Regions from separate parts of the Streptomyces sp. NPDC020742 genome, predicted to be linked through region 4. Evidence: riboswitches for the same ligand, from Rfam matches in the RefSeq annotation. Region 4 holds a riboswitch; each other region holds the start of a gene.

The links. Region 4 has a riboswitch for cyclic di-AMP ahead of AB0G84_RS27425 (M23 family metallopeptidase). Riboswitches for the same ligand answer to the same signal wherever they lie in the genome.
Positions count from the first base shown of each region.
Region 1: linked by a shared signal. The riboswitch ahead of AB0G84_RS30410 (NlpC/P60 family protein) and the one ahead of AB0G84_RS27425 (M23 family metallopeptidase) in region 4 are both predicted to bind cyclic di-AMP.
Region 2: linked by a shared signal. The riboswitch ahead of AB0G84_RS09520 (transglycosylase family protein) and the one ahead of AB0G84_RS27425 (M23 family metallopeptidase) in region 4 are both predicted to bind cyclic di-AMP.
Region 3: linked by a shared signal. The riboswitch ahead of AB0G84_RS27045 (C40 family peptidase) and the one ahead of AB0G84_RS27425 (M23 family metallopeptidase) in region 4 are both predicted to bind cyclic di-AMP.

Region 1 covers NZ_JBFAEA010000026.1:50,500-56,256, forward strand. The annotation lists gene pcrA (DNA helicase PcrA) at 1-1,113, opposite strand, end outside; cyclic di-AMP (ydaO/yuaA leader) riboswitch at 1,445-1,626, shown strand; gene AB0G84_RS30410 (NlpC/P60 family protein) at 1,633-2,778, shown strand; gene AB0G84_RS30415 (hypothetical protein) at 2,934-3,287, opposite strand; gene AB0G84_RS30420 (C40 family peptidase) at 3,614-4,765, shown strand; gene AB0G84_RS30425 (alpha/beta hydrolase-fold protein) at 4,884-5,757, opposite strand, start outside.
Region 2 covers NZ_JBFAEA010000004.1:15,152-20,908, forward strand. The annotation lists gene AB0G84_RS09510 (septum formation initiator family protein) at 1-104, opposite strand, end outside; gene eno (phosphopyruvate hydratase) at 284-1,573, opposite strand; gene AB0G84_RS09520 (transglycosylase family protein) at 1,909-2,580, opposite strand; cyclic di-AMP (ydaO/yuaA leader) riboswitch at 2,588-2,757, opposite strand; gene AB0G84_RS09525 (transglycosylase family protein) at 3,009-4,091, opposite strand; gene AB0G84_RS09530 (cytochrome P450) at 4,365-5,600, opposite strand.
Region 3 covers NZ_JBFAEA010000019.1:55,549-61,305, reverse strand. The annotation lists gene AB0G84_RS27065 (adenosylmethionine--8-amino-7-oxononanoate transaminase) at 1-333, opposite strand, end outside; gene bioB (biotin synthase BioB) at 326-1,480, opposite strand; gene AB0G84_RS27055 (8-amino-7-oxononanoate synthase) at 1,637-2,875, shown strand; gene AB0G84_RS27050 (ATP-binding protein) at 3,280-3,708, shown strand; gene AB0G84_RS27045 (C40 family peptidase) at 3,848-4,321, opposite strand; cyclic di-AMP (ydaO/yuaA leader) riboswitch at 4,326-4,526, opposite strand; gene AB0G84_RS27040 (hypothetical protein) at 4,800-5,108, opposite strand; gene AB0G84_RS27035 (ATP-dependent Clp protease proteolytic subunit) at 5,114-5,746, opposite strand.
Region 4 covers NZ_JBFAEA010000020.1:44-5,800, forward strand. The annotation lists gene AB0G84_RS27420 (GntR family transcriptional regulator) at 302-991, opposite strand; gene AB0G84_RS27425 (M23 family metallopeptidase) at 1,165-1,953, opposite strand; cyclic di-AMP (ydaO/yuaA leader) riboswitch at 1,966-2,122, opposite strand; gene AB0G84_RS27430 (pitrilysin family protein) at 2,333-3,724, opposite strand; gene AB0G84_RS27435 (pitrilysin family protein) at 3,754-5,100, opposite strand; gene AB0G84_RS27440 (DNA topoisomerase IV subunit A) at 5,402-5,757, shown strand, end outside.

The DNA of each region.
Region 1 (5,757 bases), on a different contig from region 4:
CGCGTTGGCGGCGGACAGGATCGTCTGGCTGGAGCGGTAGTTCTGCTCCAGCAGGATCGTGGTCGCGTCCGGGTAGTCCTCCTCGAACTGGAGGATGTTGCGGATCGTGGCGCCGCGGAAGGCGTAGATCGACTGGTCGGCGTCACCGACGACACAGAGCTCGGCGGCGGTCTCGGCCGGGCCCACCAGCTCGCGGACGAGGGTGTACTGGGCGTGGTTGGTGTCCTGGTACTCGTCGACGAGGACGTGCCGGAAGCGGCGGCGGTAGTGCTCGGCGACGTCCGGGAAGGCCTGGAGCAGGTTGACCGTCGTCATGATGATGTCGTCGAAGTCCAGGGCGTTGGCCTCGCGCAGCCGCGCCTGGTACATCGCATACGCCTCGGCCAGCGTCTTCTCAAAACCATCGGCAGCCGTCCCGGCGAAGGTCTCCTCGTCGATGAGCTCGTTCTTGAGGTTGGAGATCTTCGCGCTGAAGGACTTGGGCGGGAAGCGCTTGGGGTCCAGGTCGAGGTCGCGGCAGACCAGGGCCATCAGGCGCTTGGAGTCGGCCGCGTCGTAGATCGAGAAGGAGGAGGTGAAGCCGAGCTTCTTGGACTCGCGGCGCAGGATCCGTACGCAGGCGCTGTGGAAGGTGGAGACCCACATGGCGTTGGCCCGCGGGCCGACCAACTGCTCCACGCGCTCCTTCATCTCACCGGCGGCCTTGTTGGTGAAGGTGATCGCGAGGATCTGGCCGGGGTGGACGTGGCGCTCGGCGAGCAGGTGGGCGATGCGGTGGGTGAGCACCCGGGTCTTGCCGGAGCCGGCGCCGGCGACGATCAGCAGCGGGCCGCCGGTGTGCACCACAGCCGCCTTCTGCTGGTCGTTGAGCCCCTCCAGCAGCGCCGCGGCGTCGACGACCGGGCGGGCGGCGCCGTCGCGGTAGTACCCTCCCCCGCTCTCGGCTCCGCTCGCGCGGGGGGACCCGGGCGCGGGCGCGTCGAACCTCCCGCCGAAGAGGTCGTCGGGGATCTCCTCCGGTGCCGGCTCGTGCCCGTCCTCGGGAGGCGGCGGGGGCTCCTCGCCGGTGTGGGCGAGGTCCGCCAGGAAGCTGTCGTCAAAGAGGCTGCTCATCGCCCACCGAGTCTAGGCCGCGGCACCGACAGCGTGCCGGCCAGTGGGCGATTGTCCCCGCCCTGCGGGGCGGCGTCCGGGACCGGGGCAGGTCAGCGGCCCACCCCGCGGCTCACCCCGGCGGTCGGGACCGGCGTGCGCGGCGTCGGGCGGCGAGCTGGCGGCGGGCCCTGCGGTGACGAATCCGGCATCTGCCGCGGCAACCACCTGATCGCGGTCAGGTCACGAAAAGGTTTCGGGCATATCGAACATCAGCCTTCACAGGAGCCACACGAGTTGGCTAACGTCCTCGCTCAGGCAGCCCGCCTCCCCGCGGTCGACAGCTTCCGCACGGGCCGCCTCGCCGAGTCCGGACTGCCGCCAGGCACCCGGAGCCGGGGACCCACCCAGCACCACCGGGGTGAATCGGTCCTGCGCCCGTCCTCGACGAACGCAGGACCGTAGGGCACGCCTTCCGTCAGCACACCGCCCGAACCCGACAGCTAACCCGGTAGGCGGTCCACGGAAGGAGTTGCGGCCTTGGCGTCCCATCGCAAGCCGCGCACCAGCGTTCTCCACTCGCCCGGAGGCCGGCGCACCGCCGCCGGGCTCACCAGCGCCGCGCTGGCCTCGGTCACCCTGCTCTCGCAGTCCGCCGACGCCGCCCCCCGCGCGCCCAAACCCACGATCGAAGAGGTCAAGCAGAAGGTCGACGACCTCTACCGGCAGGCCGAGGTCTCCACCCAGAAGTACAACGCCGCCAAGGAGCGCGCCGATCACCAGCGCGCCACCGTCAACGGTCTGCTCGACGCGGCCGCCAAGCGGGCGCAGCAGATGAACGAGTCCCGGCGCGAGCTGGGCACGTTCGCCTCGGCGCAGTACCGCACCGGCGGGATGAACCCGACGGCGCAGCTGATGCTCGCCAAGGACCCGCAGCAGTTCGTCGACCGCAACCACCTCATGGACCGGCTGACCAGCCGGCAGCAGCAGGCCGTCGCCGCCTACCAGAAGCAGGCGACAGCGGCGGCGCACCAACGCGCCGAGGCGTCCCAGAGCCTGGAGCAGCTCCAGCAGTCACAGGACTCCCTGAAGGCCTCCAAGCAGTCCGTCCAGCAGAAGCTGGCCGAGGCCCGGCAGTTGCTGTCGCGGCTGACCGCCCAGGAGAAGGCGCGGCTGGCGGAGCTGGAGCGGCAGAAGGAGGCGGCGGCCAAGCGCAAGGCCGAGGAGGAGGCGCGCAGACAGCAGGAGCGCGAGCGCCAGCGGCAGCAGGACGGCGGCACCTCCGGCGGGCAGACCGGTGGTGGCAGCACCGGAGGCTCCACCGGGGGCACGCAGTCCACCAAGGCCGAGAAGGCCCTGGCGTTCGCCCGCGCCCAGATCGGCAAGCCGTACGTCTGGGGCGCGACGGGCCCCAGCTCCTACGACTGCTCGGGGCTGACCCAGGCGGCGTGGAAGGCGGCCGGGGTCGACCTGCCGCGCACCACCTGGGACCAGGTCAAGGTCGGCCAGCGGGTGGCGACCAAGGATCTCCAGCCCGGTGACCTGGTGTTCTTCTTCGACGACATCAGCCATGTCGGCATGTACATAGGCGGCGGCAAGATGATCCACGCCCCGCACCCGGGCGCCGACGTCCGCGAGGAGTCGATCTACTACATGCCGATCTACGGGAGCGTCCGCCTGGGCTGAGCCCGGTCCGCCCCCCCTTGAGGCCACCCCCCACGGCCACCCCCCACACGCCACCGCGCGGCCCCCGCCTCCGTGAATCGGAGCGCGAGGACCGCGCGGTGTGCTGTGCGGGTGCCGCCCGCCGGTGAGGGCACCGGCCGGCCGCGGCGCGGGGCTCAGGTCCAGAGCACCGCGATGAAGATGTTGGCGATGGTGAGCCCGCCGACCGCGCCGAACAGCGGCTTGGGCACGCTCTCCTCGTCCCGCTTGACGTAGACCAGCGCCAGGATCACTACCAGGACCGCCATCTTGATGGCGATCTTGACGTTGTTGAGGGGGTGATCCTGGGCCTGGTTGAGGCCGACCAGCACGATGCCGGTGACCAGCATCGTCAGCGCGCCGTGCAGCATGGCCGGCACGAAGCGGGCGGTGCCCGCGCTCATCGCCTTCATCTGGGTCAGGAAGCCGCCCAGCAGCGAGGCGATGCCGATGATGTGCAGCGCGACGAAGATATTGATTACTACGTCCATAGTGCGGGATCGTAGCCGCCGCATAGCACGCCCCTTCGGGCAGGGCGCAGGCAATCCGCACTTCGGTCACGGCAGACCGGCCCCGGCGCACAGTCGGCGACGCCTCGGTCACCCGCGCACCGGCCACGACCGAAAACGATCAATGCCGGGCAAGCAGGCTCATTTCCGTGACGCCCCGGTCTAGCGTCCTCCTCCAGGCGGCCGACTCCCCGCCATCGCCGGACTCCGCACCGGTGTCCTGTCGGCCGCCCCGCCGGGAGGTCCGGCGGTGGCCCGCTCTCCCCCGTAGCGGACCGCCGCCGGACCCACGGCCCGAAGGGAAGGAAGTGACGGCCACCGTGGCCTCGCACCGCAAGCCCAGGCGGCATGTGCTCGCCTCGCTCACCGGTGGCTCGCGCAGCGCGCGCACCGCCCGTACGGCCGCCACCCTCGCCCTCGCGGGTGCCGCCACCGCCACCGCCCTGGAGGGCACCGGCCAGGCGGCGGAGCCCCCCACCCCCGGCCAGGTCAAGGACCGAGTCGAGTCGCTGTACCAGGAGGCAGAGGTGGCCACGCAGAAGTACAACGGCGCCAGGGAAGCGGCCGACACCGCACGCGAGGAGCTGAGCAGACTGCAGGACGAGGCCGCCCGGCGGACCGGCACGCTGAACGCCGCCCGCGGCCGGCTGGGCACCGTGGCCGCCTCCCAGTACCGCTCGGGGGGCGTGGACCCGACCGTGCGACTGCTGCTCTCCGCGGACCCCCAGCGCTATCTGGACGGCGCCGCGGTCCTGGAGCGTACGGGCAGCCACCAGGCCACCGCGGTGGCCGGCTACGCCCGCCGGCTCGGCAGCGTACGGCAGGTGCGGGACCGCGCCCAGGACGCCGCCGAGCGGCTGGCGTCCCAGGAGGTCGCGCTCAAGCGGCACCGGGTCACCGTCGTCCGCAAACTGGACGCCGCGGAGGCGCTGCTGAGCCGGCTGACCGCGGAGCAGCGGCAGCGGATGGCGGGTCCTGGCACCCCCCGGGAGCGGTCCGGCACCGGCCCGGCAGCCCGGGGGACCGGGGGCGACGACGGCCTGTCGGGCGGTGTCCCCACCGGCGCCGCGGCCGCCGCCGACCGGTCCCGGGCAGCGGAGCGGGCCCCCGACTCCCGTGCCGCACGCGCGGTGTCGTTCGCCTACGCGGCCCTCGGCAAGCCCTACGTCTGGGGCGCGACCGGCCCCTCCGCGTACGACTGCTCGGGGCTGACCCAGGCGGCGTGGAAGTCCGGCGGCGTTGCGCTGCCCCGCACCACCTACACCCAGATCAACGCCGGCCCGCGCATCGACCGGTCCCAACTCGCCCCCGGTGACCTGGTGTTCTTCTACTCCGGGATCAGCCATGTCGGCCTCTACATCGGGGACGGCAAGATGATCCACGCCCCGCACCCCGGCGCACCGGTCCGGATCGCGCCGATCGACCAGATGCCGTTCGCGGGGGCCACCCGGCCGGCATAGGGCCACCCGGCCGGCGTAGGGCCCGGCGGCCGGCACAGGGCCCGGCGGCCGGCACAGGGCCCGGGCGGCATGAAGCCCGGCCGGCACAGGGCCCGGCCGGCACCGGGCCCCAGGCCGGCTACCCGTGCAGCTGCCGGCTCAGCCAGCGGAAGACCTCCGGCACCTGCTGGCGCCACACCGCCGTGGTGTGGCCGCCCGCGTCGGACGGGATCAGCTGCACGGTGACCGTCGTCGGCCGCTGGGCGAACTGCCGCAGCCCCAGGCCCGCTTGGTAGCCGTCGCCGGCGGCGCCCGTGACGTACAGCGCCGTACGGGGCGGCTTCCCGGCGGCGTTGGCGGACTTCAGGATGTGCAGCGGGTTGGACGACAGGCGCAGCCGGGGGTCCTTGCCGGCGAGCGAGTCGTGCTCCAGGGCGGGGTCGTTGTAGCCGGACATGGCGACCGCGGCGCGGAAGCGGTCCGGGTGGGCCAGGGCCAGCTTGCTGGCGCAGTGCGCACCGGCCGAATAGCCGGCCAGCGCCCAGGAGTCGGGCCGGTCGCCGGCCCGGAAGTTGTCCAGGACCATCTTCCGCACATCGACGGTCAGCCAGCTGTCGGCGTTGACCTTGCCGGGGATGTTGACGCAGCCGGTGTCGGCACCGGTCAGCAGGTCGGTACGGGGTGCCACCAGGATGAACGGCTTGACCTGGCCGCTCTCCATCAGCGGCCGGAGCTGCTCGCCCACGTGCAGCGACCCGAACCACGCCTTCGACGAGCCGGGGTAGCCGGGCAGCAGCTCGACCACCGGGAACGTCTTGTTGCGGTAGGCGGGCTGGTGGTACTGCGGCGGCAGCCACACATAGACCTCGCCCATCACTCCGGAGATCCGGCCCTGGAGGTTGGTCATTTGGACGCCGGGGCCCATCCGCGGGTCGTCCGCCGGGCGGAACTGCTGCAGCCGCTTGGGCTCGTTCTTGATCTGCTGGCCGCCCAGGCCGTCGGGGCCGAGGTCC
Region 2 (5,757 bases), on a different contig from region 4:
GTGAGGCGGTTGCGGCGGGCCGGGCGGGCGCGGTAGACGCGGGCGGCGGCCTGCTCGCCGAGCGCCTTGAGTCGGGTCGCGGTCGAGAACCGGTCCGCGGGCACGTCGTCTCCCCTTCGCTGGCTGACGCCGGAGGGCATCACGCCGGACTGCATCAAGCAGGTACGTCCCCGGCAACGGTACGGGACCGTCGCCGGGGACGTGCTGGTGACGGGCGGACGCCGCGTCGTGGCCGCGCTGCGCGCAGGGACGCGCGTGCCCGCTGCTGGGCGGCGCGCCGTCCTTACTGGCCCGCGGAGCGGAACCGCGGGAAGGCGGAGCGGCCGGCGTACACCGCGGCGTCGTCGAGGATCTCCTCGATGCGCAGCAGCTGGTTGTACTTGGCGACGCGCTCGGAGCGGGCCGGGGCGCCGGTCTTGATCTGGCCGCAGTTGGTGGCGACGGCCAGGTCGGCGATGGTGACGTCCTCGGTCTCGCCGGAGCGGTGCGACATCATGCACTTGAAGCCGTTGCGCTGGGCCAGCTCGACGGCGTCCAGGGTCTCGGTCAGCGAGCCGATCTGGTTGACCTTGACCAGCAGGGCGTTGGCGGAGCCCTCCTCGATGCCGCGGGCCAGGCGCTCGGGGTTGGTGACGAACAGGTCGTCGCCGACCAGCTGGACCTTGGCGCCGAGCTTGTCGGTGATGACCTTCCAGCCGGCCCAGTCGTCCTCGAACAGCGGGTCCTCGATGGAGACCAGCGGGTACGCGGAGACCAGCTCCTCGTAGTACTCGGTCATCTCGGCGGCCGAGCGGGCCTTGCCCTCGAACTCGTACGAGCCGTCCTTGTAGAACTCGGAGGCGGCGACGTCCAGGGCGAGCGCGATGTCCTGGCCGGGGGTGTAACCGGCCTGCTGGATGGCCTCCAGGATCAGGTCCAGGGCCTCGCGGTTGGAGCCCAGGTTGGGAGCGAAGCCGCCCTCGTCGCCGAGGCCGGTGGACAGGCCGCGCTCCTTGAGGACCTTCTTGAGGGTGTGGTAGACCTCCGCGCCCCAGCGCAGCGCCTCGGAGAAGGACTCCGCGCCGATCGGCGCGATCATGAACTCCTGGATGTCCACGTTGGAGTCGGCGTGCGAGCCGCCGTTGAGGATGTTCATCATCGGGACCGGCAGCACGTGCGCGTTCGGGCCGCCGAGGTAGCGGAACAGCGGGAGGTCGCTGGCCTCGGAGGCGGCGTGCGCGACGGCGAGGGAGACGCCGAGGATGGCGTTGGCGCCGAGCGAGCCCTTGTTGTCGGTGGCGTCCAGGTCAAACATCGCCTGGTCGATCAGCCGCTGCTCGGTCGCGTCGTAGCCGACCAGCTCCGGGCCGATCTGCTCGATGACGGCGAGGACGGCCTTCTCGACGCCCTTGCCGAGGTAGCGGTTCGGGTCGCCGTCGCGGAGCTCGATGGCCTCGAAGGCACCGGTCGAGGCGCCGGACGGCACGGCGGCACGGCCCGTGCTGCCGTCGTCGAGGCCGACCTCGACCTCGACCGTGGGATTACCTCGCGAGTCGAGAATTTCGCGGGCTACGACGACGTCGATGGACGGCACGTTGTCTCCTTCATGGGTGTCTGGAGTTGCAGCACGAGCCTAACGGCCCCGGGCGCGTCCGCCTGCCCTTGGCCCGCTCCGTGGGACGGAACGGCCCGGAATACTTAGCAAAGGCCTAGTTCGCGGGATGTTTACCCACATTGTTCGCGGAACGGGGAAAACCCAAGATCGTGGCCGGTCAGCGGCGGGTGGCAGAGCGGGCCGAACCGAGAAACCCCGCCACGGCGCGCTGGGGGAAGTGCGCGCCGCGGCGGGGTCGTCTCAGGAGGAACGCGATCCGGACGGGACCGCCGGTGCCCGCCGCCCGGGCCCGGTCGATCCCGGTACCGGACGGCTCAGACGTGGAGCTTCTGGCCCGGGAAGATCAGGTTCGGGTTGCCGCCGATGACCGACTTGTTGGCCTCGTAGACGGACTTCCAGCTCGTGCCGTGGGCCTTGGCTATCTTGGCGAGGGTGTCGCCCGCCTTGACGGTGTAGTTGCCGTGGCCCAGGGACTTGCGCTCGGTGGAGCGCGAGGCGTGCTGCTCGGCGGCCGGGGCCTTCTTGGCCTCGCTCTTGGTCGCACCCTGGTCCTGCTGCGGGGCCGACTTGGTCTGGGCCGAGGAGCCGGAGGTGTCGACGTTGGCGGCCGGGCCGCCGGCGGTCAGGCCGCCCGCACCGGCACAGGACCAGGCGCCCGGGCCCTGGATGGCCAGGAGCTTCTCGGCGGCGGCGATCTGCTGGGACTTGGTGGCCAGGTCGGCGCGCGGCGCGTACTGGGTGCCGCCGGCGGCGGCCCAGCTGGAGTTGGAGAACTGCAGGCCACCGTAGTAGCCGTTACCGGTGTTGATCGACCAGTTGCCGCCGGACTCGCACTGGGCGACCTTGTCCCAGGTGGCGACGGAGGCGGCGGAGGCAGAGGTGGCGCCCATCAGCGGGACGGCCACGGCGGCACCGGCGACACCGGCGAGGGTGGCGACGCGGGCGGCCTTGGAGGGACGACGGTGCTTGCCCTTGAAGATCAGCATGGTTGGTTCGTTTCCTCACCGACGCCTACGAGGTGAGCTGTCGGGTTCGGGCTGTGAGTGGCCCGGCCGGGTGTGGGTCCCACACCCGGCTTCACCCCAAGCCGGCTGACCCGCTTTCACGGGCCGGGGCGGCACTTACCTTGGGTCCCCCGCTCCTGCCTTCGGCGCGTGCGCGTCAAGTGCCTCCGGCCGCCGGCAGGATTCGGCGTGCGGTCGAAGGGCCCGCTTTAGCGAGCGGTCATGAACGTAATCAGTAACCCTCGGGATGTTCAAACACCCTCAACTGAACCGAGTTGGCTACTTTTGATCACGACCTGGTCACATCTCCGCAGGTGGGGCACCGTGTGACAGCCCCGTACGGATCGGGGTTCACCCGGCGCAACGAGACGCTTGTCTCACTTTCGCCAAACCGGGCGAAGGGCCGTGAACTACCCCGCGTCGCGCCCGAGATCGAGCCGCTGCCCAGGCTGGATCAGGTCCGCGTCGGAGCCGATGACACCCTCGTTCCGCTCGTAGAGCGCGGTCCAGCCACCGGACAGCCGGTGGGCGCGGGCAATGGCTGACAGGCTGTCACCGGGGCGCACGGTGTAGTCCCCGCCGCCGACCGGGTCGCTGCGGTGCGCGTCGTCGCCGCGGGAGGCGTGCCGGCCACCGGAGGCGCGGTCGGCCCCGTCACCCTCGTGCGCGTCCGCACCGCCACGGTGCCGGCCCTTGGTGGGCTCGTCGTGCGGGGTGCCGGTCGTGTCGGGGCGGCTGCCGCCGTCGGACGGGTCGGCCGGGGCGGACGGGTCGGTGGCGCCGTCGGACGGGTCGGCCGGGGCGGACGGGTCGGTGGCGCCGTCGGCGCTGCCGGAGCCGGCCCCGCCGTCCTCGTCACCGCCGGGCGCGGCGGGGCCGGACGGCTCCCGGTCTTTCCCTCCGCTGCGGTCGGCGCCGTCGGAGCCGGACGGGTCCTCGGTGGGCGCGGAGGGCGAGGGCGTGGCCTGGGACGGCTCGCCGGAGGGGCCGGGCAGGCTGTCGGACAGGCCGCTGTCGGGGGCCCCGGGCTCGTCGGAGGAGTCCGTGGACCCGTCGCCGTCGGACGGGGCGGGCCGGGGGGTGCTGGTGCTGCCCGGGTCGACCTGCGGTATCCGCCCGTCCTGGGTCAGCCCCGCGTTCACCGCACAGCTCGGCCAGGCGTCCGGACCGCGGTCGTCCAGGATCGACTCAGCCACCGCGATCTGCTGGGCGCGGCTGGCGAGGTCGGGGCGGGAGGCGTAGGCCGAGCCGCCGTAGTGGTCCCACATCTGCTGGGTCAGCTGCAGCCCGCCGTAGAAGCCGTTGCCCGAGGCCGCGCTCCACACCCCGCCGCTCTCGCACTGGGCGACCCGGTCCCAGGTCGCGGTGTCGGCGGCGTGTGCACCGCCGGCGGAGAGCAGCGGCAGCGCGAGTCCCGCGCCGGTGACTCCCGCCGTGACAAAGATGGCCGGTGCCTGACGGGGGCGACGGTGTCGGCCGTTCCCGGAACGCATGCAGGTGCCTTTCGCGCGGCGGTTGAGTTGTCGGACGACCCCGTTCGCTTCCCACGAACGTGCCGACGGGCCACCCGCCGGCCGATGCGGGCAAGGCGTCCCCTTACCTCGGTCCGCCCCGTCACCGCTTCCGCCGATCGAGTGAATCCCCTCGGATCCTGTCGATCGTCGGTGGAAAGGTAGCCGGGGTCACGGGTAGTCACAAGTCGGTGTAGCGCAGATCACGCTTAGGTCACGCACCTGACGTCACGTCAGTTTCGGTCCCACCGCTGGTCAGGGCTGCTCGGGCCGGAACTCCACCGGCAGCGAACGCAGTCCGCGCATGATGAGCCCGCCGCGCCAGCGCAACGCCTCCGGATCCGCCGCCAGCTTCAGGTCCGGAAGGCGCGTCAGCAGCGTCGCGAGGGCGGTCTGCCCCTCAAGCCGGGCGAGCGGTGCGCCCAGGCAGTAGTGGATGCCGTGCCCGTACCCCAGGTGCTGGTTGTCCCGCCGGGTCAGGTCGAGCACGTCCGGCTCGGTGAAGCGTTCCGGGTCGCGGTCCGCGGCGGCCAGCACCACCAGGACCGGGTCGCCCGCGGCGATCCGCTGCCCGCCGAGCGTCAGCTCCTCGGTCGCGAACCGCCAGGTCGCCAGCTCCACCGGGCCGTCGAAGCGCAGCAGCTCCTCGATGCCGGTGGTCAGCAGCTCGGTGTCGCCGGCCAGCAGCGACTTCTGCAGCAACTCGCGCTGGGCGGGGTGGCGCAGCAGGGCGTAGGTGCCGTTGCCGATGAGGTTGACGGTGGTCTCGAAGCCGGCGAACAGCAGGATGAACGCCATCGCGGCGGCCTCGTTCTCGGTGAGGTGCTCGCCGTGGTCGGAGGCCCGGATCAGGCCGGAGATCAGGTCCTCGTCCGGCTCGGGGTGCTCCCCCAGGGACGCCCGCTTGCGGTGGATCAGCTCGGCGAGGTAGCCGCGCATCTTCTTCACCGAGCGGGCGACCCCGCCGCGCGGCCCCCCGCCGTGGCGGATCATCATGCCCGCCCAGTCGCGGAAGTCGTCCTGGTCCTCCTCGGGGACGCCCAGTAGGTCGCAGATCGCGTAGATCGGCAGCGGGAAGGCGAACTCATGGATCAGATCGGCCTCCCCGCGCCCGGCGAAGCCGTCGATCAGCCGGTCGGTCAGCTCCTGGACGCGCGGGGCGAAGGCCGCGACCCGGCGCGGGGTGAAGGCCTTGGAGACCAGCCGGCGCAGCCGGGTGTGGTCGGGCGGGTCGATGTTGAGCAGGTGCGTCATCAGGTTGGCGCTGCGCTCGCCGGGGATGCCGACCTTGCCCTTGCCGTGCGCGGACTCGCTGTGGTGCACCGGGTTCTTGGAGAGCCGGGCGTCGGCGAGCGCCTGCCGCGCCTCGGTGTAGCGGGTCACCAGCCAGGCCTCGACGCCACTGGGCAGCGCCGTGCGGTGCACCGGGGCGTGCTCGCGCAGCCAGGCGTACGCGGGGTACGGGTCGGCCGCGAACTCCCAGGTGAACAGCTCGGGGGCGGGGGGCCGCCCGGCCGGGTCGGCGGCCGACGCCGGGCAGCCGGCGGGGGGCTGGGCGGGGCCGGTCCCGGGGGCGGTGCCCGGGGCGGCGGCGGGGTTCGGCGCGGGATGGGCGTGGGGCTCGTGGTGCACCTTCCGACCGTAACCG
Region 3 (5,757 bases), on a different contig from region 4:
CGGCTCCGGAGTGATGTCGACCAGCCGCTTGGCCAGCCGGACGCCGGGCTCGTGGGTGAGCCCGCCGAACATCACATGGCTCATCCGCTCCAGCTGGCCACGCGCCGCCTCGTTGAGCACCGGGTGGTTGTAGCCGTGCACCGCCGACCACCACGACGACATGCCGTCCACCAACTCGTGCTGGCCCTCGGCGGGTTCGACCAGCCGCAGCCGGACACCGGACGCCGAGGCCACCGCGAGCGGTTCGGCCGTGCCGGGCATCGGTGCGTACGGGTGCCAGACGTGCTGCCGGTCGAGAGCGAGCAGTTCGCGCGGGGCGAGCGGCTCAGGCATTGGGCGGGAGGTCGGTGCCGGCGCCGCGGCGGCGCACCGAGACCAGGTCCCGGCGGGTCTCGTCGGACGGCGCGGGGACGGCGGTGGGCTCCTCGGCGGTGCCGCCGTCCGCGGACGGTGCCGGGTGGCCGCCGCAGCCCGGCCGGCGGTGCTCGGGCAGCGTGGTGGTCTCGGCGCCCTCCACCTCGAAGCCGGCGTCCGCGATCATCGCCAGGTCGTCCTTGCCGGCCTGGCCCTCACTGGTCAGGTAGTCGCCCAGGAAGATCGAGTTGACCAGGTGCAGCGCGAGCGGCTGCATGCTGCGCAGGTGCACCTCCCGGCCGCCGGCCAGCCGCACCTCGATGTCCGGGCAGACGAACCGGACCATCGCCAGGATGCGCAGGGCGCGCTGCGGGGTGAGGTTCCACTCCTTGGCCAGCGGGGTGCCCTCGAACGGGATCAGGAAGTTGACCGGCACCGAGTCCGGGTCCAACTCGCGCAGCGCGAAGACCACATCGACCAGGTCGGCGTCGCTCTCTCCCATGCCCGCGATCAGGCCGGAGCAGGCGGACATGCCCGCCTCCTGGGCCTGCTGGACCGTCGAGACCCGGTCGGAGAAGTCATGGGTGGTGCAGATGTCGCCGTAGGTGGCTTCCGAGGTGTTGAGGTTGTGGTTGTAGGCATCCGCGCCCGCAGACCGCAGCCGCTCGGCCTGGCCGTCGGAGAGCAGCCCCAGACAGGCGCACACCTCCACGCCCTCGTTCTGCTCCTTGATGGCGGAGATGGTCTCCGAAACCCGGTCCACGTCCTTGTCCGTGGGGCCGCGTCCGCTGGCCACCAGGCAGACCCGCTTGGCGCCACCGGCCACCCCCGCGGCGGCCGACTCGGCGGCCTGATCGGGCTTGAGCCAGGTGTACTTGAGGATCTCGGCCTTCGATCCCAGCCGCTGCGAGCAGTACGAGCAGTCCTCGGGGCACAGGCCCGACTTCAGATTGACCAGGTAGTTGAGCTTGACCCGCCGCCCGAACCACTGGCGGCGTACCTTTCCGGCCGCGGCCACGACGTCAAGCAGAGCGTCATCGGACGTTGCCAGGACGGCCAACGCCTCTTCACGGGTCGGCAACTCGCGCCGCAGTCCCTTGTCCACCAGTGTGTTCAGCAGGTCCATGGCGATGATCCTGTCTTACGTCCCCCCTCCCGGGAAAGGAGGATCCCCACAACGACTCCCGATCGGGGTGTGTGTATCACCACACTGTGACCCTGCGGAACGACCGCTAACGTCTATCGACAGCCCACAATCGAGGCCGACAGACTAAGGACGCCGATGCCGCAGGACTCCGCCCCTCCGCTGCTGTACGACGCCCCGCCCGCGCCCCCCGCGGAGGCCTCCGGGGAGCCCTCCGCCGCGACCGGCGCCCCGGCGCACCAGGCGGCCTTCGACTGGCTGGAAACGGCGCGTGCCGAACGTCAACGGGCGGGCCTGGTGCGCACCCTGCGGCCCCGGCCGGCGGACTCCCCGCTGCTGGATCTGGCGAGCAATGACTACCTGGGGCTCGCCCGGCACCCTGAGGTCACCCATGGCGCGGCCGAGGCCGCACATCGCTGGGGCGCCGGGGCCACCGGTTCCCGCCTGGTCACCGGCAGCACCGAGCTGCATGCCCGCCTGGAGGAGGAACTCGCCGCGTTCTGCGGCTTCGAGGCCGCCCTGGTGCTGTCGTCCGGCTACGCCGCCAACCTCGCCGCCGTCACCGCGCTCACCGGCCCCGGCACCCTGGTCGTCTCCGACGCCGGTAACCACGCCTCCCTCATCGACGGCTGCCGGCTCTCCCGCGCCCGTACCGAGATCGCCGCGCACGCCGACCCGGACGCCGTACGCACCGCGCTGACCGGCCACGACGGCCGGGCGCTGGTCGTCACCGACGCGGTGTTCTCGGTCGACGGCGACGCCGCGCCGCTGCCGGCGCTGGCCGCGGCCTGCCGGAGTCGGGGTGCCGCGCTGCTGGTCGACGACGCGCACGGCCTCGGGGTGCTGGGCGAGGGGGGCCGGGGCGCCCTGTCGGCCGCCGGGCTGGCCGGCGACGGCGATGTGGTGGCCACCATGACGCTCTCCAAGTCGCTGGGCTCCCAGGGCGGTGCGGTGCTCGGCCCGGCCCGGGTCATCGAGCACTTGGTCAACACCGCCCGGACGTTCATCTTCGACACCGGTCTCGCCCCGGCGGCGGCCGGCGGCGCGCTCGCCGCGCTGCGGCTGCTGGCCCGTGAGCCGCACCGCGCCGCCCGGGCCGGCGAGGTCGCCCGTACTCTGCACGCCCGGCTGACCGCGGCGGGCCTGGCGGCGGTACGGCCGGACGCCGCGGTGGTCTCGGTCCGCGCCCCGTCACCGGACGCCGCGGTCCGCTGGGCCGCGGACTGCCGCGCGGCCGGTCTCGCGGTCGGCTGCTTCCGGCCGCCGTCCGTGCCCGACGGGATATCCCGGCTGCGGCTGACCGCCCGGGGAGACCTGACCGACGGCCAGATCGACCGGGCGGTCGGCATCATCGTCGCCACCGCCCCGGCCGACTGACGGCCGGCACGGCAGCCCCGACCCGCGAGCCCGGGGCCCGCACACCGCGAGGACAGGCTGCCCGGACCCGCGACGAGTGCCGGCACACCGGCAAGGACGGGCCGATGACACCGGCGAGGACGGGCCGATCACGCCGCGCACGGCGGGTCGGGCGCCGGGGCGGAGAGGGGCCTGGAGGGCCCACCGGTGTCCGGTACATCCCAAATCCAGTCTCGCGTCGCAGAGTTCACCGCATCGGGCGACAGATCTCCCTAGATGGTGGTGGATCGGGCACCGCACCGGCAGCATGAGGGGTCACTCTGGCGCACAGCAGAAGTCCGAGGCCGTACCGGTGCCCCGAGCGGCACCCCGGCTCCAGGTCAGTGGACCGGAGCCGGCCTCGGTGGGAAAGGGACAGCGTCGCGATGGCAGACCACCAGGAATCCGCACTCACCCTGCCGAGCGCCCCGGCCTCGGTCGTCCACGCCCGTAGACACACGCTGGCCGTGCTCGCCTCATGGGGGCTGCCGGCCGACTCCGAGCTCGCCGACTCCGTTCGCCTGATCGTCTCCGAACTCGCCACCAACGCCGTCCAGCACACGCTCGGCCAGTCCCCGACGTTCACCGTCGAACTGCGGCTCGACCGCGACGAGGTGCTGGCCGTCGGCGTCACCGACAGCCATCCGCGCCGCCCGCGGCGGCTGCCCGCCGCGGTCCAGCAGGACAACGGCCGGGGCCTGGTCATCATCCGTTTCCTCGCTGCCGAGGCCGGCGGCCGGATGTCGGTCGTGCCCACCCGGTGCGGCGGCAAGACCGTGCGGATCACCCTGCCGTGGAGAGTCGCGGTCGGCTGACCGGCGGCTGCAGGAACCTTTCGCTACGGCCCCGCGCACCGGGCCCGGCCGCTCAGGGCTCGCCGGCCCGGCATCCGGGCTCGCCGGTCCGGCGGCTCGGGACCCGCCCGCCCAGCCGCCCCAGTGGCGCGTCCGCGGCTCAGCGCACCCGCCCGTACCAGACCGCGCGGCTCCAGATCTTCTCCAGCCGGACCACCTGGCCGGTCTTGGGCGCATGCCACATCAGGCCCCGGCCCGCGTAGATCCCGACGTGGTAGACGCCGCGGGTCGAGTGGAAGAAGACCAGGTCGCCGCGCTTGCGGCTCCAGGCGGGGATATGCCGGGTCTGGCCGTACTGCGCGGCGGCGCTGCGGGGCAGGGCCCGTCCGGCGCGCCTGAAGGAGTACAGCGTCAGCCCCGAGCAGTCGAAGCGGTGCGGCCCCTGTGCCCCGTACTGGTAGGGCGATCCCCGCTTGGAGGCCGCGATCCGCAGCGCATAGGCGGCGACGGAGGCGGCTTCGGCGTCCGGGGCCGCCCCCGGAGCGAGGGCGGCCCCGCCGAGCGTGGCCAGTGTCAGGACCGACACGGTGCTGGCGCGTGCCAGCAGATTCGGCGTATGCGTGCGCACGGTCATGCGCAGACCCTTCGTCAGCCGCCTGCGAAGGGATACCTGTCGGGTTCGGGCTGGCGAAGATGCCCGGCCGTGCACACGGCTTCACCCCAAGGAGTCCGTCGGCCGCAAAGCCCCGGACCCCGTCCTGCTTGGGTCCTCCGCTCCCGCCGATCCACCTTGTCGACCGGACGTCCGGTACGGCGGCGGGATTGGGCGCCCGTCCGGACCGCCCCGCCGCTGTGGCGGGGTCTTGTCGTCGAAGGGATCGTCACGCACAAAGCGCCCGAATTCCGAGCTGAAATTGGCGTATGTGACATGCGCCACATTTGGTCCAAATGGTGAAAAATGTTCCGTCAGGTGGCGGGGCACGGGGTGTCGCAACGTCGGGACCAGGAGCGAAACATCGCAGGCCGATGGAATTGCGTTCGACCTCCGCAATTTGTCGCCCCCTTATGGCGGGCGTGGACGCTACGCCGTCCGGGCAGGCGCGCGTGTCGCGTCACCGCCCGTCCTGCGGCGGCACCGTCACCAGTCCGGCCCGCCGCTCACCGTCCAGCACCCGCATCGCCTGGGCCAGCGTCCCGCGGTGGAACTCGCTCTCCCCGCGCTGGTGCATCAGGGTCAGGGCGTCGCGCAGCGCGGTGGCCTTGCCCACCAGGGCCTGTGCGGCGCGCAGCCCGCTGTAGGTGTGGCCGGCGCGGGCCGGATTGATCCGCCCCAGTAGGTCGAGCACCTCCAGGTAGCGGTCGATCAGCTCGCCCTCGGCGCGGGTCAGCGCGGGCAGCGGCGGCGGTTCCGGCGGCAGCATCCGGCTCACCGGTCGACCGGCGCGGGGGTCTGCTTGCGGCTGCGGGTGAGCCCGTCGATCAGGCCGTACTCCTGGGCGGCCTGGGCGTCGAAGAACCGGTCGCGCTCGATGTCGGCGGCGATCCGCTCGCGGGGCTGGCCGGTGTGCCGCGCCAGCATCTCCTCCAGCATGGCGCGGGTGCGCAGCAGTTCGTCCGCCTGGATCTGTAGATCGGTGGCTTGCCCCTCGACGGGTTCGCCGAACGCCGGCTGGTGGATCAGGATCCGGGCGCCGGGCAGCGCCAGCCGTTTGCCGGGTGCGCCGGCGGCCAGCAGGACCGCGGCGGCGGAGGCGGCCTGTCCCAGGCAGACGGTGCCCACGTCGCAGGACACGAAGCGCATCGTGTCGTAGATGGCGGTCATCGCGGTGAGGGAGCCGCCGGGGGAGTTGATGTAGAGCCAGATGTCCTGCTCGGGCGCGGCGTGTTCGAGGTGTACGAGCTGGGCCATGACGTCGTTCGCGGAGGCGTCGTCGACGGGCGTGCCCAGGAAGACGATCCGCTCGCCGAGCAGCTTGGAGTAGGGGTCCAGGGTGCGGGTGCCCTGGGAGGTGCGCTCGGTGAACTCCGGAAGGACATAGCGGGCCGTTGGCTGGTGCATGAACTGCTCCT
Region 4 (5,757 bases):
GCACATGGTCCGGCAATACCGTGCCGGAAGTTCCGTCCCGGCAGGTCCGTCTCAGCAGTTCCGTGTCGTCGAATCCACGCCGATCGCCCCCGCGCGGGAATTCCACACCTCTCGGCAGGGCAGGTGAATTCCGCGCACGACGGCCCGGCGCGGATCCATTCGCCCGCGCCATTCCACATCCCGGCCGATAAATGCGCGATGCGTACGCCAGCGGCACCGGACCGGAAATGCGGGAGCGAAAGGGCCGACACCCTGCGGTCGGCAACCCGAATTCCGCACCCCTTTGTATACGGCCCGATTGTTAAGAGCGGGCACGCGCCGTGTTGACGGGCCGTTTCGGATCCCTCACGTCGGCGGCGGCCGGGCGGCGCAGCCGGTACACGGGGAGGGAGCGTTCGATGTGGGCCGCCATCAGGGCACGCGCGCGTTCCGCATCCCCTCGGGCCACCGCGTCCAGCACCGCGCCGTGCTCGTCCCACGCCTCACCGGACCGGGCCGGCGGCTCCACCGCGTACATCCACTCGATCTTGCGCCGCAGCTGGGTCAGCAGCGCGGTCAGGCTGGAGCTACCGGCCGCCTGGGCAAGCGTCTCGTGGAACCAGCCGTCCAGTTGCCGCAGGTCGGCGGGGTTCCCGTGGCGGGCCCGGTCGCGGCCGAGCTGCACCAGGCCACGCAGCACCTTCAGATGGGCCGGGCTGCGGCGGGTGGCGGCGCGGGCCGCGCCGAGCGGCTCCAGGAGGGCACGTACGTCGAGCAGGTCGGCGGCCTCCTGCTCGGTGGGCTCGGCGACGCAGGCCCCCGCGTGGTGGCGGGTGGTGACGAAGCCCTCCGACTGCAGGGTGCGCAGGGCTTCGCGCACCGGCACTCTGGAGACGCCGTAACGCGCCGCCAGGATCTCCTCGATCAGCCGGCTCCCCGGCGCCAGCGCACCGGAGACGATGTCCTCGCGAATCGCCGTGCACACTGCATGCGCGGAAATATGGCCTCGCATCGTCCGTGCCTCCGCCGTAATCCCCTGGAAAAGCCGCCGGTCGGCGACTTTTCCGTGACTCTATTCGACCGGAGCGGCTTTTCCGACGGAGTCCGGTTGATCGGGGATAATTTTTGGCCAGCGGACGGATCCGCTGGCCGGAGGTGCGGAGCGCCGGAGGGGCCGGCGCCTCGTCAGACGTTCACGCCGTGCGCGCGCAGATAGGAGATCGGATCGATGTCCGAGCCGTAGTCGGGCGAAGTGCGGGCCTCGAAGTGCAGGTGCGGGCCGGTGACGTTCCCGGTGGCGCCGGAGAGGCCGATCTGCTGGTCCTTGGTGACGGTCTGGCCGACCGAGACGCCGATCGAGGACAGGTGGCCGTACTGGGTGTACGTGCCGTCGTGCATCTTGATCACGATGTTGTTGCCGTACGAGCCGCCCCAGCCGGCCTCGACGACGGTGCCCGAGCCGACGGAGTGCACCGAGGTGCCCGAGGCGGCGTGGAAGTCGATGCCGGTGTGGCTGCCGGAGGACCACAGGCTGCTGGAGGCCTTGTAGCCGGTGGAGACGTATGAGCCGGCGACGGGGGCGACGAAGGTGTTCAGCCGCTTGCGCTCGGCCGCACGGGCGGCGCGCACCTTGGCCTCGTGCTCCGCCTTGGCCTTCTTCCTGGCCGCCTCGGCGAGCCGCCGGGCCTCGTCGGCCCGCTTCTTGGCGAGCGCCTCGGCGTGCTCCTTCGCGGCGACCGCCTGCTGGGCGTCGGCCTGGGCCTCGACCCGGTCGGCCAGTTCGTCACCGAGGACCACGGCCTGCTGCAGACCGGTGTCGTGGGTGCGCGGCTCGTCCGTGGCCGCCAGCGCCGGCGAGGCCACGGAGGCGACGACGCCGGAAGCCGCGAGGGTGGCTATGCCGGCGATGTTGCGGGTCGTACGCGGGGCGGGGGCGGTACGACGGTGCTTCCCGGTGCCACGGGTGAAGGCCATGTGCTGGCTCGTCCTTTCCTTCCTTCTCGCCTACCGGGTTAGCTGACGGGTTCGGAGCAGGAAGGTCTCCTACGGGCTCCTCCGGAGAGGAGTCCGATTCACCCCAGGGGACGTGTGGGTCCCCGGCTCCCCTGGCTCGCGCCGTACGGGGACTCGGCGATGACTGCCCGGTGCCACTGTTGTGGCGGAGTTGTGACGAACAGCCGGACCGACGCTAAACGGGGCAACTTTCAATCGGCAAACAGAACCTGTTTTTTGTGCGGGATGCCACAAGAACCACAGCGGCCAGCCGCCACAAACCGGACATACGACGGCTCCCGCGGCGGCCTGCGCCACGGGAGCCGTGCCGGTACCTGACCAGCTGTCAGGCGACGGGTCGTCAGCCGCTGACGACCGTCACCTCACCGATGCCCAGCGCCTTGATCGGCTCGGCGATCTGCGCCGCGTCCCCCACCAGGACCGTCACCAGTCGGTCCACGGGGAAGGCGCTGACCGCCGCCGCGGTCGCCTCGACCGTGCCGGTCTCCGCGAGCCGGGCGTACAACTGCGCCTGGAAATCGTCCGGGAGCTGCTGCTCCACCTGGTCGGCGAGGGTGCCCGCGACGGCCGCCGCGGTCTCGTACTTCAGCGGGGCGACCCCGACGAGGTTCTGCACCGCGACGTCCCGCTCCTCGTCCGTCAGCCCCTCCGCCGCGAGGGTCCGCAGCACCTGCCACAGGTCCTGGAGCGCGGGGACGGTGGAGGCGGTGTCGACCGAGCCGCTGATGGCGAGCAGCGCGGCGCCGGTGGCCCCCTCCGGGGACGTGGGGGCGGTGGAGCGCAGTACCTGGCCGAAGGCGCGCACCCCGTAGGTGTAGCCCTTCTCCTCCCGCAGCACGCGGTCCAGCCGGGAGGTGAGGGTGCCACCCAGGCAGTACGTGCCGAGGACCTGCGCGGGCCAGACCCGGTCGTGCCGGTCGGAGCCGATGCGGCCGATGAGCAACTGGGTCTGAACGGCACCGGGGCGGTCCACGACCACCACCCTGCCGGTGTCGTCGGCGGTGATCGGCGCGGCCTTCCGCGGCTCGGCCGCGGAGCCGGTCCAGGCGCCGAGGGTGTCGGCCAGCGCCGCGTCCAGGTTCACGCCGGTGAAGTCGCCGACGATCACGGCGGTGGCCGTGGCAGGCCGGACGTGGGCGTCGTAGAAGGCGCGGACGGCCGCGGCGTCGATCCGGGCGACGGTCTCCTCGGTGCCCTGGCGCGGCCGCGACATCCGGGAGGTGGCCGGGAACAGCTCCCTGGACAGCGCCATGGCGGCGCGCCGGGCCGGGTTGGCGAGCTCGTGCGGGATCTCGTCGAGGCGGTTGCGCACCAGCCGCTCGATCTCGCTCTCGGGGAAGGCGGGGGCGCGCAGCGCATCGGCGAGCAGGCCGAGCGCGCGGGGCAGCCGGGAGGCCGGGACCTCCAGGGAGACCCGTACGCCGGGGTGGTCGGCGTGCGCGTCCAACGTGGCGCCGCAGCGCTCCAGCTCGGCGGCGAACTCCTCGGCGTCGTGCTTGTCGGTGCCCTCCGACAGGGCGCGCGCCATGATCGTGGCAACGCCGTCCAGGCTCTCGGGCTCGGCGTCCAACGGGGCCACGAGGTTGACCTCGACCGCGACGACCTGCTGGCCGGGGCGGTGGCTGGTCAGCAGGGTGAGCCCGTTGGACAGTTGGCTGCGCCCCGGCGCCGGGAAGGCCCACGGCTTGGGCGCGCCGCCCCGGGGCTGGGGGTGGAACTCCATGGTGGCCATGGGGGAATCGGTGCGGCTGGTGGCGTCGCTCACTGGTCCGCCTCCCCTTCCTCGGTGTCGGCGTCGGTGGTCTCGGCGGGCTCCGTGGGCTCGTAGACCAGCACCGCACGGTTGTCGGGGCGCAGCCGGGCCTGGGCGACCGCCTGCACCTCCTCGGGCGTGATCTCCAGGACGCGCTGCACGGCGGTCAGCGCGAGCTGCGGATCGCCGAACAGCACGGCGTAGCGGCACAGTTCGTCGGCGCGGCCGCTGACCGTGGCCAGCCGGTCCAGCCACTCCCGCTCCAGCTGGGCCTGTGCGCGCTCCATCTCCTCCGGGGTCGGTCCCTCGGCGGCGAAGCGGGCCAGCTCCTCGTCGACCGCCCGCTCGATGTCCGGGACCTCCACCCCGCCGGACGTCTTCACGTCCAGCCAGCCCAGCGACGGCGCACCGGCCAGCCGCAGCAGGCCGAAGCCGGCGGTCACGGCGCTGCGGTCGCGGCGGACCAGGCGGTTGTAGAGCCGGGAGGACTCGCCGCCGCCCAGCACGGTCAGCGCCAGGTCCGCGGCGTCCGCCTCGCGGGTGTTGTCGTGCGGCAGGCGGTAGGCCGCCATCAGGGCGCGGGAGGGCACCTCCTCCTCGACGACCTCGCGCAGCTCGCCGCCCATGGTCTCCGGCAGGGAGCCCTCACGGGGCGGCTGCTTGCCGTCGTGCCCGGGGATGGAGCCGAAGTACTTCTCGACCCAGGCCAGCGTCTGCGCGGGGTCGATGTCGCCGACGATCGACAGCACGGCGTTGTTGGGCGCGTAGTAGGTGCGGAAGAACGCCCGCGCGTCCTCCAGGGAGGCCGCGTCCAGGTCGGCCATCGATCCGATGGGCGTGTGGTGGTACGGGTGGCCCTCCGGGTACGCCATGGCCGTCAGCTTCTCGAAGGCCGTGCCGTAGGGGACGTTGTCGTAGCGCTGGCGGCGCTCGTTCTTGACGACGTCGCGCTGGTTCTCCAGGGACTCCTCGTCGAGCGCGGTCAGCAGCGAGCCCATCCGGTCCGCCTCCAGCCAGAGCGCGAGCTCCAGCTCGTGGGCGGGCATGGTCTCGAAGTAGTTGGTGCGCTCGAAGCTCGTGGTGCCGTTCAGCGAGCCGCCTGCGCCCTGGACCAGTTCGAAGTGGCCGTTGCCCTTGACCTGGGCGGAGCCCTGGAACATCAGGTGCTCGAAGAGGTGGGCCAGGCCGGTGCGGCCCTTGACCTCGTGGCGGGAGCCGACGTCGTACCAGAGGCAGACCGCTGCGACCGGGGTCAGGTGGTCCTCGGAGAGCACCACGCGCAGGCCGTTGGCCAGCCGGTGCTCGGTCGCTGTCAGGCCGCCGGAGCCGGCTTGTTCTGTGGCCGTGTGACCCATGGGCATGTACGTCCCTTCGATCCGCTTGCGAGGAAGTTCTGTCACTGTATGCAACCGCGTCGGCATCTGGCGAAGTTCCGGGTCCTCCGGCCCCGAACGTGGGCCGCGCACGGCGTCGCGGACGGGACAGGGGGAGTCGCGGTCGGCGTTGTCAGCGGGGCGGTCCACAATGGTCCGCGTCAGACTCAGAGCTACCCGCCGGTTGTTCCCCCGGCCGATCGACCCGACCGCTTGACCGACGTCACCCGACGTCACCCACCCGACCTCGGCAGTAGACGCAGCAGAAGGAGCCGCAGCCGCGATGGCCCGCCGCAGCACGAAGACCCCGCCGCCGGACGACTTCGAGGAGAGGATCCTCGACATCGACGTCGTCGACGAGATGCAGGGTTCCTTCCTTGAGTACGCGTATTCGGTCATCTACTCGCGCGCCCTGCCGGACGCCCGCGACGGTCTCAAGCCGGTGCACCGTCGCATCCTCTACCAGATGAACGAGATGGGCCTGCGCCCCGACCGCGGCTATGTGAAGTGCGCCCGGGTCGTCGGCGAGGTGATGGGTAAGCTCCACCCGCACGGCGACGCCTCGATCTACGACGCCCTGGTGCGGATGGCGCAGCCGTTCTCGATGCGGCTGCCCCTGGTGGACGGCCACGGCAACTT